4 regions of the Solibacillus sp. FSL K6-1554 genome follow, and region 3 is predicted to be linked to each of the others. Evidence: riboswitches for the same ligand, from Rfam matches in the RefSeq annotation. Region 3 holds a riboswitch; each other region holds the start of a gene.
What was found. Region 3 has a riboswitch for S-adenosylmethionine ahead of MHB58_RS15180 (methionine ABC transporter ATP-binding protein). Riboswitches for the same ligand answer to the same signal wherever they lie in the genome.
Positions count from the first base shown of each region.

Region 1: linked by a shared signal. The riboswitch ahead of metA (homoserine O-acetyltransferase MetA) and the one ahead of MHB58_RS15180 (methionine ABC transporter ATP-binding protein) in region 3 are both predicted to bind S-adenosylmethionine.
Region 2: linked by a shared signal. The riboswitch ahead of MHB58_RS18475 (bifunctional homocysteine S-methyltransferase/methylenetetrahydrofolate reductase) and the one ahead of MHB58_RS15180 (methionine ABC transporter ATP-binding protein) in region 3 are both predicted to bind S-adenosylmethionine.
Region 4: linked by a shared signal. The riboswitch ahead of MHB58_RS01890 (O-acetylhomoserine aminocarboxypropyltransferase/cysteine synthase family protein) and the one ahead of MHB58_RS15180 (methionine ABC transporter ATP-binding protein) in region 3 are both predicted to bind S-adenosylmethionine.

Region 1 is NZ_JBBOSS010000001.1:1,903,493-1,908,497, reverse strand. Features, by position in the region: gene MHB58_RS09305 (HesB/YadR/YfhF family protein) at 101-391, shown strand; gene MHB58_RS09300 (YczE/YyaS/YitT family protein) at 538-1,164, shown strand; gene MHB58_RS09295 (ABC transporter ATP-binding protein) at 1,291-2,061, shown strand; gene metA (homoserine O-acetyltransferase MetA) at 2,112-3,053, opposite strand; SAM riboswitch class I at 3,210-3,317, opposite strand; gene MHB58_RS09285 (nucleoside-diphosphate sugar epimerase) at 3,390-4,133, opposite strand; gene MHB58_RS09280 (AAA domain-containing protein) at 4,149-5,005, opposite strand, start outside.
Region 2 is NZ_JBBOSS010000001.1:3,716,477-3,721,481, forward strand. Features, by position in the region: gene metH (methionine synthase) at 1-566, opposite strand, end outside; gene MHB58_RS18475 (bifunctional homocysteine S-methyltransferase/methylenetetrahydrofolate reductase) at 559-2,403, opposite strand; SAM riboswitch class I at 2,506-2,603, opposite strand; gene hemG (protoporphyrinogen oxidase) at 2,690-4,075, opposite strand; gene MHB58_RS18485 (chemotaxis protein) at 4,223-4,714, opposite strand; gene MHB58_RS18490 (tetratricopeptide repeat protein) at 4,857-5,005, opposite strand, start outside.
Region 3 is NZ_JBBOSS010000001.1:3,023,991-3,028,995, forward strand. Features, by position in the region: gene MHB58_RS15165 (LysR family transcriptional regulator) at 1-619, shown strand, start outside; gene MHB58_RS15170 (MetQ/NlpA family ABC transporter substrate-binding protein) at 741-1,547, opposite strand; gene MHB58_RS15175 (methionine ABC transporter permease) at 1,706-2,374, opposite strand; gene MHB58_RS15180 (methionine ABC transporter ATP-binding protein) at 2,367-3,395, opposite strand; SAM riboswitch class I at 3,542-3,644, opposite strand; gene MHB58_RS15185 (thioredoxin family protein) at 3,706-4,008, opposite strand; gene MHB58_RS15190 (toprim domain-containing protein) at 4,016-4,342, opposite strand; gene gcvH (glycine cleavage system protein GcvH) at 4,432-4,812, opposite strand; gene MHB58_RS15200 (arsenate reductase family protein) at 4,893-5,005, opposite strand, start outside.
Region 4 is NZ_JBBOSS010000001.1:379,375-384,379, forward strand. Features, by position in the region: gene MHB58_RS01880 (hypothetical protein) at 121-1,800, shown strand; gene nfsA (oxygen-insensitive NADPH nitroreductase) at 2,044-2,778, opposite strand; SAM riboswitch class I at 3,025-3,139, shown strand; gene MHB58_RS01890 (O-acetylhomoserine aminocarboxypropyltransferase/cysteine synthase family protein) at 3,256-4,560, shown strand; gene MHB58_RS01895 (hypothetical protein) at 4,751-5,005, shown strand, end outside.

The DNA.
Region 1 (5,005 bases), 1.1 Mb from region 3:
GAAGGGGTTTCCTTTCAGTCTTTTTTTGTGCCTGAAATTCAGAACGCGAGCTTTGTAAGTTTTTTTTATTTACTGCATAATGGCAATAGAGGTGAAACATATGGAAATCAAACTATCAGAAAAAGCACTCAATTGGTTTAAACAAGAGATGGAAGTAGAAAAAGGCGATTTTATTCGCTTTTATGCACGATATGGAGGTTCTTCACCTTTTCATGAAGGTTTTTCGTTAGGCATGACCCGGGAACAGCCGCATGAAATAGGCGTTGAAACAGTTGTTGAAGGCATTCATTATTATATCGAAAAATCCGATGAATGGTTTTTTAATGAACATCATTTAGTTGTAGATGTCGACAATTCGTCCGATGAATTGCGCTATTCATATGAAAATTAAATACCTATATTCCCTATTCTAATCGGGTCTATTTGCAGCTCAAAAAGTTCAAATGTTTCGAATTTATTGTAAATCCATTTTTGCCGATTCAATCGTTATAATGAGTAAGGATTATATTGAGGATTGATGAGGGATTACATGTGAAAGTGAAACAGGAATTTTATTGGCGCTGCGTATTTTTTATTGCAGGCATCATTGTTTTATCATTAGGCGTCGCATTGACGATCAAAGGACAAATACTGGGCGTTGGGTCATGGGATGTCCTTCATATCGGACTACAAAAAAACTTGGGCTTGACGGTCGGTATGTGGTCCATTATTTTGGGCTTGCTAATTCTGGCTGTTGATACGTTTTTCACAAAAAGATTGCCAAAAGCAGGGACTTATTTGGACATGTTCCTGACAGGGATTTTTATTGATATATTTTTGATAGTATTACCGGATGCGAATACACTGTTAGAACAAACATTGGCGTTTGTTGTTGGCGTTGTCCTGCTCGGCTTCGGCTGCGGGATGTATATGGTCGCAAACCTCGGTGTAGGACCTCGTGATACATTAATGCTGCTGTTGGTGCATCGCCTCGGCTGGAGTGTCAACCGCGCACGGACGACAATGGAAGTAACGGTTGCTGTATTAGGTTTTGTATTGGGCGGACCAGTCGGAGTCGGTACTGTATTTATGGCGTTCGGCTTAGGGCCTGTCGTACAATGGGCACTCAAATGGAACGGAAAGCTGTTCCACCGCGCAGCAGGTGTCGAAAGTGTTGTTATATAAATAATGAGGAGAGCAAGCATTATGCGTTTGCTTTCTTTTTTTTACATTTAAATTGTTACAATTTTCAAAAAATACTTTCACGACAATGAAAAAAGGTGCATAGTAGTAAGTGGAGGTGTTTTTAAAATGATACATATTGAAAATATCCATTTATATCGCAATGACAAAAAGATTTTAAATGATTTAAGCTGGCATGTACAAAAAGGACAGCATTGGGCTATTTTAGGGTTAAACGGATCCGGCAAAACGACGTTGCTGAAAGTTATTAACGGCTATATTTGGCCAAATGAAGGTAAGGTCCAAGTACTGGGTGAAACATATGGCAAGACGTATATACCGAAACTGCGGACACGGATCGGCTGGGTCAGCAATGCGATGATCGATAACTTCAACTGGCAGGATAATGCAATTGAAATCGTGCTCAGCGGAAAATTCGGTGCCCTTCGCCTTTTCAATGATGTGACGGAAGAAGAAATTGACCATGCGGTTTCTATTATGAAGCATTTTCACTGTGACCATTTAGCAAATAAATCATTCGAGCATTTGTCTCAAGGTGAACGGCAGCGTGTTCAAATAGCAAGGGCCATTATGGCTGATCCGGAAATCTTAATATTGGATGAGCCATGTGGCGGTCTGGACTTAATCGAACGGGAAAACTTGCTGCAAACAATAGAACAGATTGCACAGGCAGAAAACGGCCCTACCCTAATTTACGTGACGCATCATGTAGAAGAAATACTTCCTTGTTTTAGCCATGTACTTTTAATGAAAGACGGAAAAAATGTCGAAGCCAATGCACGCGAAGTTGTTTTAACAGACGAATTATTAAGCGATTTCTTCGGGCGGGAAATTAGTTTGCAGATTGAACGCGAACGTGCCTGGGTCGCAATTAAATAAAACGAACCAGCAGGAGTCCATCTCTTGCTGGTTCGTTTCATTTATAAGCATTAAATATGATATTCAATATTTTCATCGACGTAATGCCATTCATACGGCGTTTCTTGGTATACGTAGTAGTTCAGCCAGTTGTAGAACAACAGATGCGAATGGGCACGCCAAACATTTTTCGGTGCCTGCAACGGGTCGTTATTCGGGAAATAGTTGATCGGAATTTCCGTATTGTCCGGATCTTTCTCAATATCTCGGAAGTACTCATCCGATAAAGTCGTTGCATCATATTCCAGATGCCCTGTAATCATAATATGTTTATTGTTTTTCGATTGAACGATAAACACGCCTGCATCATCCGAATAGCTTAATAGTCGCAAGTCAGGGTGTGCCCGCACTTCATCAATTGAAACCGACGTGTGGCGTGAATGCGGTGCCACATACTCATCACTGAATCCCCGCACTAAATCTACTGTTAAATCCGTAATCACATGGGAATAAACACCGGAGCATTTCTTCGGCAATTCGAATTTTCCAATGCCAAAATGGTGATACAAGGCAGCTTGGGCGCCCCAACATATATACATAATCGAAGTGACATGTTCATCTGCCCAGTCCATAACATGCGTAATCTCATTCCAGTAGCCAACATCTTCAAAATCCATTTTCTCTACTGGCGCTCCTGTAATAATGAGCCCATCAAAGCGACGGTGCTTCACTTGGTCGAACGTTCGGTAAAATGTATCTAAATGCGATTTGGAAACATTTTTTGATTCGTATGTAGCCGTGTTTAAAAATGTCACATCTACCTGTAATGGTGTATTACCGAGTAAGCGCAGCAACTGCAGTTCGGTTTTCTCTTTTTCAGGCATTAGATTAAACACTAAAATATTTAATGGTCGAATTTGTTGTGTTTTCGCACGGTCTTCCTCCATGACGAAAATCTTCTCTTTTCTAAGCAGCTCACCCGCCGGTAAATGTTTCGGGATATTAATCGGCATTCCACTTTCCCCCTCATAAACTTTTTCAACAATCTTTTAATAATCTGTAGTTTTCAGGCAATGCATTGTTTTATGAATGAAACAAACTGTTCCAGAACAATATAAAAAGCCCCTCTCATTCCAGCAAAACAGAAATGAGAGGGGCCTTTTTACCCGTTCTTATCTGCCAAGGTTCACACCTTGCTGGAAGTAGCACCTTTCTAGTTGAACTAGAGGTTGCTGAAGCATCATAAGGCCAAGTCCCTCCGCTTCTCTTGATAAGACTATTAAATTGTCATTAGTGTATCATGTACTTTATAATTTTGCAATAATTCTAAAAATATTATTTCACGCTTACTACAACTGTTCTTTTTCTATATTGAATAACATTGTCTCCAGCTGTTCATCCCATACACGTGTCAATGTATTGTATACCCGCATAAAATGTCTGTTTTCCTTTTGATCGAAAAGCAAAAAACATAGGACCGGTATATCATTAATCTGGATCGATTCCGTCGAAACAACACTCGTTATATAGTGCGGTACTTCATCTTCCGCCACCGGTTGTTCGGAAAGTCGCTGTTGTATGAAATCAATCAGCACTCTCTCTTCAATTGCTTCGATTTCTTCTGTTTCGATTGTCGGGAAAGGCTCCGGAAACTCTTCCAAATCCGCAAATTCCTCCAGGTCACCCTCCAATGGCTGCTCATGGATCGGGCTGTATTGAATAAAATAACTTGTTTCTTCAAGCTCCTCTTCAAAAATGCCCGATTCCAGCTGTGCCTTACCCTTAGCGGTAAGTGCAAATTCCTGTTCCTTCACAATCATACCCAGTCGTAACATTTTATTCGTCAAATCATGAATAAATAACGGTTCCACTAACAAAATTTCGGCTAATAACTCAACATTTTTCAGCTTTGCCTTCTCAAATGAAATGAGCATCATCTTCATTAAAATATCCATCGCATTGCGCATCACCGGATGATATTTTACTTCCAATGTGTGAATCGGAATAGCATATTGCATTTGCTTTTTTATTTCAATGGACGGGTTTTGGATGAGTTCTTTCTGCAGCTGTAAAACTGTACTTTGTAAATCCATTCAATCCCCCTGTTTCTACACAGCATAATAGCCGTCTTGCTCTTTTACTGTCGTTAATACATGGGCATACATATCCCGTGTTTTCGCGCTTTTAGGACGCTTTGTGAACATTTCAGTACTGCCGATCATGATCAGCAGTTCCCTTGCGCGGGATAATGCAACATTAAGGCGGCGGTAATCTTTCGCAAACCCGATTTCTCCGCGCTCATTGTCATGGTTCCGCACCATGCTGACGATAATCACATCCATCTCCATCCCTTGGAATTTATCGACTGATCCTGTACGGATGTGTAAATGCGGTACACTGATTTCCTGTTCGATCAAACGGTTGATGCGTTTTACTTGCTCCGCGTAGAAAGAAATAACGCCAACCGATTTTAATGCGTCCTGCGGAATGAATCCTTGTGCTTTCGCTTGTTCTGTCGCTGCATTCAATTCAAGTAGCTGCTGTTTAATTTGTTCCAGCTCAGCCAAATTAAAAAGACTCGAACCTTCTTTCATACGCTCTTCAAAATACGGCTTATCATTTGGAATATCGAGCCATAGTAAATGGTGTTTCCTCGAAATTTTGGATGTTTCAAGGAAATGGTCACGTACAGCATCCGAATCCTCTAACCCGCATTGCAGCTGTTCGGATTCATTTTCGTAAAACGGTGTGATAGTTGACATAATATTTTTATGCATACGATATTGAAGTGCGAGCATTGTTTTGTTTTGTGACGGCAGATTGTTATAAAGTCGCTCGAACAATGATTCTTCCAGTAACTTTTCAAGCTCCCGTTTTTCTTCAAATGTTGTACTTTCCTTCACAACTTGCTCCAATGTCTCTTCAAACGTCGCATCCCCGACAAGTGGCGGCAGCTGGTGATGAT
Region 2 (5,005 bases), 690 kb from region 3:
GGCAGCTCTTTGCCAAGTTCCTCAAATGCACGGTGAATGGCAATCGTTCCCGCTTTAACATTGAGCATATCCTGGGAAGTCTCCATTAAGAGCAGATCCGCCCCAGCTTCGATTAGCGCTTTTGCCTGTATATAAAAGTTTTCTTCCAACTCTTCAAATGTAATACCGCCTGTTACCGACAATGTTTTTGTAGTAGGTCCGATTGCACCTGCGACAAAGCGCGGCCATTCTGGTGTCGAAAACTCTTTTGCCGCCTCTAGTGCAATTTTAACCGCCCGCTTATTAATTTCAACCGCCTTGTCACCTAAGTCATATTCATCCAATACGAGTGGTGTACCGCCAAACGTATTGGTACAAATAATATCAGCGCCAGCAGCTAAATATTCACGGTGGATTTTACCCAATACATCAGGTCTTGTCAGCACCAGGTTTTCATTACAACCGTCTAAGTCTTCTCCGCCAAAATCTTCATATGTTAGGTTTTCTGCCTGAAGCATCGTCCCCATGGCACCATCGATGATAAGTATTCTTTTTTGTAATTGCTCATGAATCGGGTGATTATACATTCGACTGAACTCCTTTACTTTCCACATCATATTGTTTTACATAGTCCATTAATTCCAGCGTCATATCATAGCGTAAAAACGGTGTAATTAAATAAATACCGTTAAAGTATTCACACGCTGTATCGAGCAGCTCTTTAGCAATCGCAATTCCTTCTGCTGTCGATGCTTCCTTGTCATCCCCACAGGCAGCCATGCGCGCAAGTACTTCATCGGACAGTTTAATGCCCGGTACTTCATGATGTAAAAATTCCGCGCTGCGTGAAGATGTTAGTGGCATAATCCCGATATAAATCGGTGTTTCCAAATGCTTCGTCGCCTCATAGATTTCGATAATCTTTTCTTTCGTATAAACCGGCTGTGAAATAAAGTAATCTGCTCCATGCTCGATTTTCTTTTCTAAACGGGCTACAGCACGGTCCAGTACACGAACATTCGGATTAAAGGCAGCGGCTACCGAGAAATTTGCCTGTTTACGCAGCGATTTCCCAGTAAAAGAACCACCTTTATTTAACTGCTTAATTAGAGAAATCAGTTCCATTGATGAAACATCATATACGCTCGTCGCCCCCGGGAAATCCCCTACTTTTGTCGGGTCTCCTGTCACGACAAGAATATCATGAAGTTCCAGTGCATCAAGTCCCATTAAATGTGACTGAAGCCCAATTAAATTTCGGTCACGGCATGTCAAATGCGGCAATGAACGAATTCCTTGCTCTTTTAAAATCGCAGCCATCGCGATATTACTGATGCGCGGTGAAGCAAGTGAGTTATCAGCCATCATAATGACATCGGCTCCTGCTTTAGATAACTGTTTTGCCCCTTCTACAAATCCGTCAATTTCCAGATGACGTGGCGTATCCAGTTCCACTATAACTGAACGTTCACGTTTTGCTTTTTCGTGGAGCGGCTCCTGTTTGCGTGGCTCCGGAATTCGGACAAATTGTGTAGACCTGTGTTTTTCTTCCTTCGTTTCAATTGGCTGCATATTCGCCAAACGTTTTTTTACGGCTGCAATATGCTTCGGTGTCGTCCCGCAGCATCCGCCAATTAAACGGACACCTTGGTTTACGAGTTCAACTGCTGCACGTGCGAAATAATCGGTTTCCGACTCATAAACTACTCGACCATCTTCAATGTCCAATAATGATGCATTCGGATAAGCTGATAAAAAAGCTTTATTCGGTAAATTAACCCCTTCAAATGCCTGAATTGTATGGAAAGGACCTAATCGGCAGTTACTCCCAACAATATCTGCACCTAACCTTTCCAAGTCTTGAAACGCTTCATTTAACGTCATTAAATTTTGAAGGACACCCGGTTCCTGCATCGTCACTTGAGCAATGATCGGCAAATCGGTCATCGAACGTAATAGATGGACACAATGCGATAATTCTTCAAAATCGTAATACGTTTCCAATAAAAATCCATCCGGTTCACCTGCTAGTAATACTTCCGCCTGTTCTTGGAACGCTGCTAAAATTTCATCTAATGTTGCATCACTTTTACGAATTCCCCGAATACCACCGATTGTTGCCAGAACATATTGCCCATCCAGGGAAGCTGCCCGCTTTGCGATCTTTAACGCTGCTTCATTAAACTCCTTCACACGATTTTCATAACCATAACGTGCAAGCTTAATGCGGTTAGCTCCATATGTATTGGTCTGAATAATATCTGCACCTGCCGCAATATATTCACTATGAATTTTCTCTATAATATCAGGACGGGCAATATTCATTTCTTCATGGCAATAATCCAACCCATATGAATAAAGAAGTGTCCCGATTGCTCCGTCGGCTGTTAAAACCCGTGTTTGTAATTCTTCAAGTAAACCCATTGCCTTCACTCCATCATTTACAGTATTTTCAGTATTTTAACGATACAAAAAAGCCTTCTTTCATTAAAGAAAAGAAGGCATAGTAGTTATCGACTTAATCCCTTCTCATCTTCTGGCATTCGCCACTGGATTTAGCACCTGACTTAATGTTGGTTGCTGAAGTTTCATCGGGCCAGTCCCTCGACTTCTCTTGATAAGAAATAATATGAATTTTTGAAATATTTAAATGAATCATAACGTTATCTAATACGTCCGTCAATACCCTTTAGCTGAATGAAGTATTTTTTTACATAATTCGACTAATAATGTGTTCAGCTGTTTTTTTGCCGTTTTGAATACAAGCACCGATTCCTACTCCGAAATAGGCACATCCTGCTAATAGAACATTCGGGTAATCCGTTGCCAGTTGCTGTATAACTTTTGATAAGGCTTCATTATGCGCCAAATCATAGCGCGGCATTTGGTCAATCCACTTTGTTACATTAATGACAGTTGGATCCGCTTCAACACCTAAGCTGAGACGAATGTCTTCCAATGCAACTTTTGTCAGTTCTTCATCTGACATGGCTGCCAACTCTTCATAGCGCGGATTAATATCTTTATAAAACAAGCGAACGAGTAAATTGCCTTCTGCTGACGTATGCTTCCATTTACGGCTCGTCCATGTCGATGCATTACAAATTAAATCACTATTATGCGAAACGATAAAGCCGGTACCATCAGCCGGTAATATATCGTCCGGTACATCAAAGCCAACATACATCGTTAAAGTAGATGCCGTCGTGAACTTTTTCAGCTGTTCCTCTAATGAATTATCCTGTATTACATAATGTACCGTCTCATTTGGAACGGCCAGTACAACAATATCTGCCAATATTGTTTCATCTTCCAGCACGACTTCATATTGCTCACCTTTTTTTAGAATTTGCTTTGTTACTGTCTTTCTCATGAATTCAACTTCCGGCAGCTGTTCTTCTAAACGATTGATTAATGCTGATAAACCCGGACGGAAAGAAATAAACTTCTTATTCGCAGCTTTTTCGAATTGCTCGCGATGTGCCTCGAAGCCTTTAATAATCGATCCGTAGTTGTTTTTATAATCCACTAAATACGGCAATGTAGATGCCAGGCTTAATTGATATAAATCGCCTGAATAAACTCCTGCCAATACTGGGGCAATTTGCTTTCGAACAATTTCTTCACCTAAAAAATATTCTAAAAACGTACCGATAGAGCTTTCTTTAGTAAATTTAGTATTCGGGATTTCTAAATCTTGAAGGGCCCTCTTCTTTCCTTCTTCTGAAATTAACGTACTTGACATGAGCGATTCTACACTCATCGGAATACCGAATGTCGAACCTGCCGGAATAGCATGCAGCTCGTTATTCGTATGAATGTAGGAAATACCTGTTTCGTTATAGACAAGCTCTGATTCAAAATTAAGCTCCTTAACAAGCTCCAATACCCCTGGATGGCGTGCTACAATTGAATCAGCCCCTGTTTCCATAATAAACCCTTTATCGTATTCGGAATGAATTTTTCCGCCTAAATATGCGTTCTTTTCAATCAGTATTAACCGCGCTTCCACGTTTTGCTCATGCATTTTATTTTTCAGATAATGCATCGTACATAGCCCGGTAATTCCTCCACCTACAACTACTACTGTTTTCATATCCATTCTCTCCTATTTCGTTCGCTTCTCTTCTTATAGTATAAACTTTTTCATACGAAATATGGTCAGATGGGTATTACAATTTTCAGAACTCCATAAGAAAAGCCACCCTACCTCGACAGATTCCCAGGTAGGATGGCCTCTATTTTACTTATAAGAAAGTTGCTTTGTCAGGGAAATTATTTCTGCTTCCAAAGATGTAGAACGTTTATCAAAATAGCGTATACGTTCATTGCTGCGGTTTTCTAAATGTTTGTTAAGATCTAGCATATTTACAGCGTCGCCGGCAAATAGCTTTAAAGTACGAACACCAGATTCAATTTTCCGAACTTCTTTTCCATATACAAGTGCGGAATTGTCTGTTGTTTTACCTTTTTTCAATTCCAAAATATTCGTATTAATAAGCTCATCAATTTGATCGTAACGTTTGTTTTGTTTATCAGTCATCATTTGAATTTTTTGTTTGTATTTAATAACATCTTTATGGTCTAATCCAGTTTGGACATAGCTTTTTAAATATTCGACAATTGTACATAGCGTCGTCAGATTCTCTCGCTGTTCTAATAGCATTTGTTGTAGTTTTTGAATACTATCCTCATTATGATCAGAAGAGAATTGTTGGACTGCAAACATATACATAAAAATTCCCCCTTCTTAATACTTTCCCCTTATAATATATTTCCTATTTTCCATTAAAATTAAACCTATATTTATCAATGAAATAGGTCTAATTTATGACAAGGAAATAGAAAATCAAAACTTTTTAGTATCTATTACATTATTATTCATATATATCGTTATTTAGAACTTTTAGCTTTTCTTGCCACTTGGCAGCTTCTGCTATATCCCTCTGTTCGTAGTAGCTTACTACTTTTTTTGTTGCTTCCATGTCTCCCAGCAAGCTTGCTTTTTTATAGTAATGGATTGCTT
Region 3 (5,005 bases):
AGGTTTCCCTACAAGTTTGGCAAGCTATGTATTGCCGACCGTCATTTCTGCATTTAAAAAAGAATACCCGGAAATTTCTTTTCATCTACGCCAAGGGTCCTATAAATATTTGATTGATGCAGTCAAAAATCGCGAGCTGAATTTAGCTTTGCTTGGACCATTACCACCAAAAGACGAAGCAATCAATACAACAGTGCTGTTCAGCGAAAACATCCATGCTTTGTTGCCCGCAACACACCCACTAGCGAAAAAAGAATCGATTAACCTTGTTGATTTGCGTCACGATCAATTTGTACTCTTTCCTGAAGGTTATATTTTAAACAAAGTTGCCGTTGATGCATGCCGCTCTGTAGGCTTTATGCCGAATATCACTACCGAGGGAGAAGATATGGATGCATTAAAAGGGCTTGTGGCTGCAGGAATAGGTGTGACACTTTTACCGGAAAGTTCACTCTATGATTCAACACCGCGCATGACCGTCAAAGTGCCGATCACCATACCTAATATAAGACGTACAGTCGGCATTATTGCACCAACATCAAGAGATCTTGCCCCATCCGAACAAGTATTTGTCGACTTTATATCAAATTTTTATTCACGATTAACACGATTCCAATAAAAGGCTTGGATAGAAGTAGAAGTTTCATTGGATATGGAGAAATCCCATTTTAGGAAAGATAATTTTATGAAACGAAAAAACCATTTTCTCCCCAATGGAGAAAATGGTTTTTGGATTATTTTTATTCGCCTGAAACTGGTACTACAGAGCCGCCCCACTCTTCGACGATAAAGTCTTGAACTTCTTTCGAGCGTAATGCATCTACTAATGCTTTAATTTCTTTTGAATCTTCATCGCCAGATTTTACTGCAATGATATTTACATAAGGTGATTCACTAGACTCGATTGCGATTGAATCTTCCAATGGATTAATGCCGTTATCGATTGCGAAGTTTGAGTTGATCAATACCGCATCCCCTTCTTCATTTTCGTACATTTGCACTAATAATTCAGCCGCAGTGTTTGCATCGAATTCGAAGTTTTTCGGATTATCTACGATGTCTTTTATCTCTGCTTTTGTTTTATCAATACCTTCTGCTAATGTAATTAAACCTTGTGCTTCAAGTAATGAAAGCATACGTCCATGGTCTGCCACTGAGTTAGAAAGTAAAATCGTTGCACCTTCAGGAAGTTCTTCTAAAGATGAATATTTTTTAGAGTAAATACCGATTGGCTCGATGTGAATACCGCCAGCATTTGCAAAGTCATAATCGAAATCTGCTTTTTGTGCTTCGAAGTATGGAATGTGCTGGAAGAAGTTCGCATCTAGATCACCGTTATCTAAATCTTGGTTTGGAAGTACATAATCTGTATAAGGTTCGATTTCAAGCTCAATACCTTGTTCCTCTAATATCGGTTTAACTTTTTCAAGGATAACTGCGTGTGGTGTATTCGATGCACCAACTACTAATTTTTCATCTTCTCCTCCACATGCTGCTAATGCAAGTACTGAAGCTCCTAAAATAACGCTTGATAATAACTTTTTCATTTGTTTTACCTACCCTTTTTTATTAGTTTGTTTTCGGCCCATCGAAACTTTTTCTATATTCTGATTATTTTTCGTATAGACGCGCACTTTTATAAAAGTTTGCGTCCATATTGTTTCGATGCACCAATATTTATAATTACGGCCTTACGAGCCACTAACTATCGTTTGTCCACTCTTGCTGTGATGAAATCCCCAATATATTGAATGATGAATACGACTACTAAAATCAATACAGTTGCCATTAAAGTCACATCTGTTCGGTTACGCTGGAAACCATCAAGGAATGCCAGGTTTCCTAAACCACCCGCACCAATGATACCGGCCATTGCTGTATACCCTACTAAAGCGACAGCTGTAACAGTAATACCTGAAATTAATGCCGGTAAGCTTTCCGGAATCAGCACTTTCCAAATAATCGTAGAAGTTTTCGCTCCCATTGAGCGAGCCGCTTCTATAACACCTTTATCAATCTCTCTTAATGCAATTAACACCATGCGCGCATAAAACGGTGCTGCACCGATAATAAGCGCAGGTAATGCTGCATTGGCACCACGGATGGTTCCAAGTAAAAACTTCGTAAATGGAATTAATAAAATGATCAAGACGATAAATGGAATCGAGCGGAAAATATTCACGAATGACCCTGTCAAAAAGTGTACAATTTTATTTGCCCATAATTGATTGTCGCTCGTTAAGAATAAGACAATACCAATTAGAAGTCCTAGTATAAATGTGATGACTGTCGCAACAGCCGTCATATAAATTGTTTCATATGTTGCTTCGAGCATTTTACCCCAATCTACGTTCGGAAATAATTGATTAAACATGCTCAATCACCTCCGCCTGAATTTCTTGCTTCGCTAAAAAGCTTAATGCTTCCGCGACTGCTTTTGGCTCGCCATCGATATGAATAAACAATGTACCAAACGAACCGCCCGTTGTATTTGAGATTTTGCCATGCACTATATTAACAACTACGTCAAATTGCTTAATCATTTGTGAGATGACAGGCTGTTCTGTCGTTGCCGCTGCAAATGTTAATTTAGCGATTTTGCCTTCTGGATAATTGGCTAAAATCTGTTCCAGTGATGCTTGCGTTTCTTGTGTTTCACCAGAAGCTTGCGACACGAAGTTTTTCGTAATCGGTGCTTGCGGATGTTGGAACACTTGTAATACATCTCCCTGTTCCACTACTTTTCCGGCTTCCATAACAGCTACTCTGTTACAGATTTTACGGATAACATGCATTTCATGTGTAATGAGTACAATTGTAAGTCCGATGTTTTTATTAATATCAAGCAACAATTCCAAAATTGAATCCGTTGTTTCAGGATCAAGTGCTGAAGTCGCTTCATCACATAAAAGCACTTCCGGATTGTTTGCCAACGCACGGGCAATGCCAACACGCTGCTTTTGACCGCCTGAAAGTTGAGAAGGATACGCTTTCCCTCTTCCTTTTAAACCAACAAGTTCAATTAACTCTTCTACTCGTTTTTCACGATCAGCTTTTGAAACACCTGCTATTTCAAGTGGAAATGCGATGTTTTCTTCAACGGTACGTGACCAAAGTAAATTGAAGTGCTGGAAAATCATACTTATTTTTTGACGTGCTTCTCGTAATTTAGCCCCGGAAGCTTTTGCAATATCCTGACCACCTACAATGACAGAACCTGTCGTTGGCTTTTCCAAACCGTTCAATAGGCGAATCATTGTACTTTTACCGGCACCACTGTAGCCGATAATACCGTATATTTCTCCTTTGTTGATCGATAGGCTTACATTATCAACTGCCGTAAGCTTACCATTTTTCGTGTTATACACTTTTGTAATATTTTGTATATCAATCATCGGTTGTACTCCTTCTAAATTGAAATAACCTTCCTGCTATTTCAAAATCATGTTCTTTTTTTCATCCAAAACATCCGCTGAATGAAAAAAACCTTTCTACCAAGACAAGTAGAAAGGTTTCACATACATTTATACGGTAAACCGTTCTCTCATCTTTCAAAGTTTACACTTTGTGTGAATTGGCACCTTTGCGTAATCGCTGGTTGCCGGGCTTCATAGGGCACTTCCCTCCACCTCTCTTTATAAGAGCAACGTTATTAAGTTTTATTATTATGAATGTTACTTTATCACGACAAAGTGACTACGTCAATTACTTTTTTAATATTTCATACAAAAACGGTACGGATTTAAATGCATAAATTTTATTCGTTAGTTCTCCGTTGTCTGAAACGATTAAACAAGGTACACTTTCAATTTTCAGTTCATAAGGTAAATCCCCTAAATAATTGATATTTGCCATACCAAGCGGGAGATCTGGTAGTAATTTCTCAATTACTTCCAACATTTTTTCCGATACTTCACATGTGCCGCACATAGGCGTATATAGGAAAAATGCTGTCTGATCATATTGTTGTACGTTTTGTTCCCATTGCTGTTTCGTCCATTGTTCCATTATACTGTCATCCTTCTTTTACTAAAAATTTTGCCCGTAGTAAAATATCCCTTAAGATTTTAGTAGGTGTTTTTTCTACTTCAAAATATTCGTGAGGTATGATTAGCTGTTGTGCTTCAGGATATGCACGGTTCATCAGTTTACGTAACTTTTCACCGTTTTTATCTGCATCAAACATAGTGATAATTTCATCTTGCTCATAACCTTCCAATAAATCAATCAAATTGACTTCGCTTATTGTGCCATTTGTACAAATAATTGTCACGTCCTCTGCTAAAATCGGGATTAATCTCAACTTATCGGCACGTCCTTCGACAACAAGGCATTTTCCCATACGTACACGCTTCCTTTCAAAGTCACCTTTATGTATAGAATAACAAAAAAACACTAAAACCTTACTATAGAAGGCTTTAGTGTTTCATATTATTGTTCGATTAATGCAGTGTAAGCATCTGCGTCTAATAATTCTTCAACTTCCGCTTCACTTGTTAACTCAACAGTAACCATCCATGCATTTCCGTATGGAGATTCATTAACGTATTCTGGGTTGTCCAGTAATTCTTCGTTAATTGCAACTACTTTACCAGAAAGTGGTGCATATAGTTCAGAAACTGTTTTTACAGACTCTACACTACCGAATGGCTGATCCTTTGAAATCTCATCGCCTACTTCAGGTAATTCTACGAATACGATATCACCTAATTCAGATTGTGCGAAATCCGTAATACCGATTGTTGCCTTACCGTCTTCAATTTTTACCCACTCATGCTCTTTTGAATAACGTAATTCTTTTGGTGTGCTCATTCGAAAACCTCCATGTTATATGTAGTACATTCAAGTTCATTTTGCCATATTTCGTTCGGAAATACAATGTGAATAACTGTTTATTTCCAAGTTTCTAAGAAGTCAGACTCCTTAAATCCTAAAGTTAATTTTTTTCCATCTGTTACGATCGGTCGCTTAATTAACATACCATCTGATGCCAATAGCTCTAATT
Region 4 (5,005 bases), 2.6 Mb from region 3:
ACTATGATTTCATAAAAATACAATATATGCTCTATTATGCCAGAAATTATGCAGTTTTACTTGTTTATGAATCTTTTTGGGAGGTTATTCGTACATAGTAAGTAAGAGAGGGTGATTGTTATGGGACAATTATTGCTAATAACGGCAATTGGATCACTTTTGATCACATTATTATTAATGCCGTTATCAAAAAAAGTTCGCAATAAGGAGCTTTCATCAAAAACATTTACGAGCTTATTCATTACGACATTTTTTGTAAGCTTTATATCAGTATTCTTAACAGTATATATTTCGAAAATCGATCTAAGCTGGACGATTTTCTTATACGTAATACCTGTTGTAGCCATTATTGGGGCAATATTTGCTGTTGGGAAGGAGCAAAAAATTAAATCAGCCATCGTGCTTGTTGGCATTATTGGGATCGGCTATTTAGTAAGTGCACCATTTTTAAATGCAAATGAAAAATTCAAATCTTCAGAGATGAAAGAAAAAACGGAAATTTCGTCGTTTGATGAGACGAAAACACCGGCAAGTGTACCGCCAAAATTTGTTAAAAACAAAATGAAGAAAGCGTTTGGACAGGTTCCAAACACGAGCTATTATGAATTAGGAAACCTGCAAATTCAAAAAGTAAATGATCAGTATGTTTACATTGCACCTGTAGAATTTTCAGGATTCTTTAAATGGTTCAACGGAAAAACAACACCTGGTTATTTCACGATGAGTGCTACAGACTCAAGCGATAATCCAAAGTTTGTGAAGGCTGAAATGAACTATGTTCCATCTGCTTATTTAAATAAAAACCTGGAGCGTCATATTCGTCTTCAAAATCCATCATTAATTTTCTACGGAGATCCGCAGCTTGAAATTGATGAGGATGGTAAACCGTATTACATCCGTTCTTACGGGGAATTTATTTCAGCACGTAACGGCTTTGATGTAAAAGGGGTTGTACTTGTTGATGCGGAGACAGGTGCAACAGAGAAAATCGCGATTGCAGATGTACCGGCATTTATTGATGGTGCGGTATCACCGGAAGCGGTAAGTTTGCAAAATAGTTATTACGGTAATTATGTGCACGGATTCTGGAACAGTCTAGTCGGTAAAAAGGATGTTAAGTTGCCGAGCGATGAAGGTACGGAAGCAAATGTAAGCCCGATCTTTATGGAAGATGGGGAAATGTATTATTTCACTGATTTTACAAGTCCGAAAGAGGGCGTTGACTCGATGCTTGGTTATGCATTAACACATGCACGTACCGGTGAAGCGACGTACTATACCGGAAATCTGGAAGAGTCTTATATGGATTCCCAAGGGGCTCTTGAAATTATCGAGAAAAAGTTCATCGAAAAAGAATGGGAAGGTGAAATGCCGATCCTTTACAACTTCTACGGTGAAGCGAGCTGGCTGTCAGCTGTACTCGATGCGAACGGATTCCTGCAAAATTACTTTATCGTGTCAGCAGCAAATCCTGAAATTTCGGCGTATGGTACAACACCAAATGAAGCGTTAAGACTTTATAAAACAGCGCTAAGTCGTGGCGGAAGTACGGTAGACGGTACTTCAAATGCTGAAGAAGCAAAGGCGACGGTAAAAGTCGTGCGTGTTTATAAAGAGCGTGTAGGTGATTTCACGATCGTATCATTCCTGGCAAATACAGGTGAAAACTTCATTGTTTCTACAGAAGTTGCACCGTTTGCAATTTACTTGCAAGAAGGCGATCAGGCGACCATTACGTATGCGAAAACAGGGGAAGATTTCCAGCCTGTGAAAGCATTGCAAATTGAAGGATTGAAATAAACAAAGAAATTTGGGCAGAAGTAGAAGTACCGCTGAATAAGAAGAAAACCCTTATTAAGAAACGGATACTTTGTAAAATTGATTGGAATGTAGGGCGACTCCAGCGGGAACAGCACGACGCCTGAGACTACAGGCTCAGGCCGTGCCCGCGGAAAGCGTCCCGGAATGGAAATCAATTTTTAACGCTCAGCAAAAAAATGCTATTTTTCTCACAGAGAAAAATAGCATTTTTGGTTTATTAGCCTACTTCCAAGTGAAACCTTGTGAAGCGAGAAACTCTTTCATATGTGGACGATTTTGTTCTACTAAGTAATCAGCCATTTGCTTCGTCCATGTTGCCGTCTTTTGATTTGAAGATCGGCTGCTGTAATAGTCTTCCATAATCCCATCATACTCATCTAGAAGCGTATCGTATTGATCAACGTCATAGCCATTTTCATGCAATACCGCAGCTACTGGTAAGCGCGGTTTTGTTTCATTGCGTTTTGTCGGTGTACCAATCGTCATCGCAAATAGCGGGAAAACATATTCCGGTAAATTGAACAGCTCGCTAATTTCCTTAGGATTTGTACGGGCACCGCCAATATAGCAAATGCCATAACCCATTGATTCTGCTGCAATAACAAAGTTTTGCGCAAATAATGCAACATCTGCTACACCTACAAGCACGTTTTCAGCCGTGTCAGCAGAAATATCGACTCCGTGCTTTTGACCAGCTACCTGCAAACGTTTGAAATCTACGCAAAACAAGAAAGAGGCACCAGCTGTTTTGAATTGGAATTCGTTTTTAGACAGTTCACCCAGCTTAGTTTTCTTTTCTTCATCCGTTACCCAGATAACACTGTATGCCTGCACAAAATGCGAGCTTGCCGCCATTTGTGCTGTTTCGATTAAATCGATGACAGTTTCTTTTGAAATTTCCTCACCTGTATATTTGCGAACAGATGTGTGACTGCGTAATAATTCTTTTGTATTCACGTGAACATCTCCCTTTTATGTAATAAAAATCTTAATGGTATATCCTTCAAGCTTATTTTAGTCAATATTTTAGTTGAAGTCGATTATAAGCGTCTATTCAATTCATAGGGAGGAAATTTTTGCATATCGTTAAATACAGATAAGAGTAATCAGAATAGAAATCTGAAAATTTTAATTTTTTTGTGTTGACATATCGGATTAGTATGTTTTATACTGAGACTCAACGATGGAACACAAATCACATAACTCTTATCAAGAGCGGCGGAGGGAATAGGCCCTGAGATGCCCGGCAACCAGTAAGTGATGAACTGACTAAGGTGCTAAATCCTACAAAATGGACAATCATTTTGAAAGATAAGAGGAGGCAAACTTGCTCATGCGCAACCCTCTTCTTAACTGAAGAGGGTTTTTTTCATTTAAAAAATCCTCCTCAAAAACACCGATTTCACCATCGATTAAATTTTTGGGGGTATTAAAATGACAAATTTAAGACCAGAAACATTATTATTACACGGGGGTCAAAAGCCAGACCCGGAAACAGGAGCAATTGCAGTTCCGGTTTACCGTACAACGGCCTATGCATTTAATGACACAGCTCATGCGCAACGTCTATTTGCATTACAGGAAACAGGCAATATTTATTCAAGAATTATGAACCCGACAGTCGGGGCATTTGAGGAACGGGTTGCTTTATTAGAAGGGGGCACAGCTGCAGTAGGGCTTTCATCTGGCGCAGCAGCAGTAGCATTTTCTATTTTAAACGTAGCCGGTGCAGGGGATGAAATTGTAGCGGCAGGTTCACTTTACGGTGGGACATATAATTTATTCGCGACAACATTGCCTCGCTACGGCATTACAGTAAAATTCGTAGATGAATCAAATCCTGAGAATTTCCAAGCGGCAATCACTGATAAAACGAAGGCAATCTTCGCAGAAATTATCGGAAATCCAAGCTTGAAAGTACTGGATATTGAAGCGGTAGCAAACATCGCTCATGACAATGGTCTTCCTTTATTAATCGACAGCACATTTGCTTCCCCATATGGAAGTAATCCGATTGAATTCGGCGCGGATGTTGTCATTCATTCTGCAACAAAATGGATTGGCGGTCATGGAACGACGATCGGCGGGATTGTCGTTGATGCCGGTAAATTCGACTGGACACAAGGAAGACATCCAGGGTTTACAGAACCCGATACTTCATACCACGGTCTAAGATACGGAATTGACACAGCAGGCGCTGCATTTGCGACAAAGCTTCGTGTTCAACTATTGCGTGATTTTGGTCCAACATTATCTGCTGACGCGGCATTTAATTTCCTGCAAGGACTTGAAACGCTTCATTTGCGTATTGTCCGACACAATGAAAATACACAGAAAGTTGCCGAGTATTTAAGAAACCACCCATTTGTGGAGTACGTGAATTACAACGGCTTTGAAGATTTTGCGACACATGATTTAGCGAAAAAGTATTTGAAAAACGGCTTCGGATCAATCATTACGTTCGGAATTAAAGGCGGACGTGAAGCTGGCCGCCAAGTAATCGATAACGTGGAATTGTTCTCACATGTAGCGAACGTTGGCGATGCCCGTTCATTAATTATTCATCCTGCGAGCACAACACACCAACAGTTATCTGCGGAAGAATTAAAAACTGCCGGCGTATCGGAAGAGCTCATTCGCTTATCGATCGGGTTAGAAGCAGCGGAAGATATTATCGCGGATTTAGAGCAGGCATTAGCGAAAGTTGCAGCGGAAGTTGGAGTAGAAACAAACGCATAATGCTTTAAAAAAAGGCTTAGCTTTTCCCATTCGAAAAGCTAAGCAATTTTTAGAAAATTAATCCCTACTATTTTTATAAGTTTTATTGACAAATTAAATACCTAGTAATACAATTGGGATAATTATATTATCAACCGAAAAAATTTAAAGTGATGTTGCAGCATCATTGGAAGAAAAGGAGTTGTTCAACATGGGGAAAGTATACAGTGCACAAAACGTTGCAGCCTATATTATTTATGAACTAAATGACGTAAAGGAATTTGTGAACGCTTGTGCGATCCAGCAAATTTTGGCGGATGTGAATACGATGTGGCAGCATGTTTTCGGACACAGTGCTTTCTCAGAACAATCTCACGATCTTGCCACAGCGGGTTATGTTATAAAAGAAGTTGCCGAGGAATACAGAATTCATGGTACAGCCCATATTTTGTCGCCAGCTAGAGAG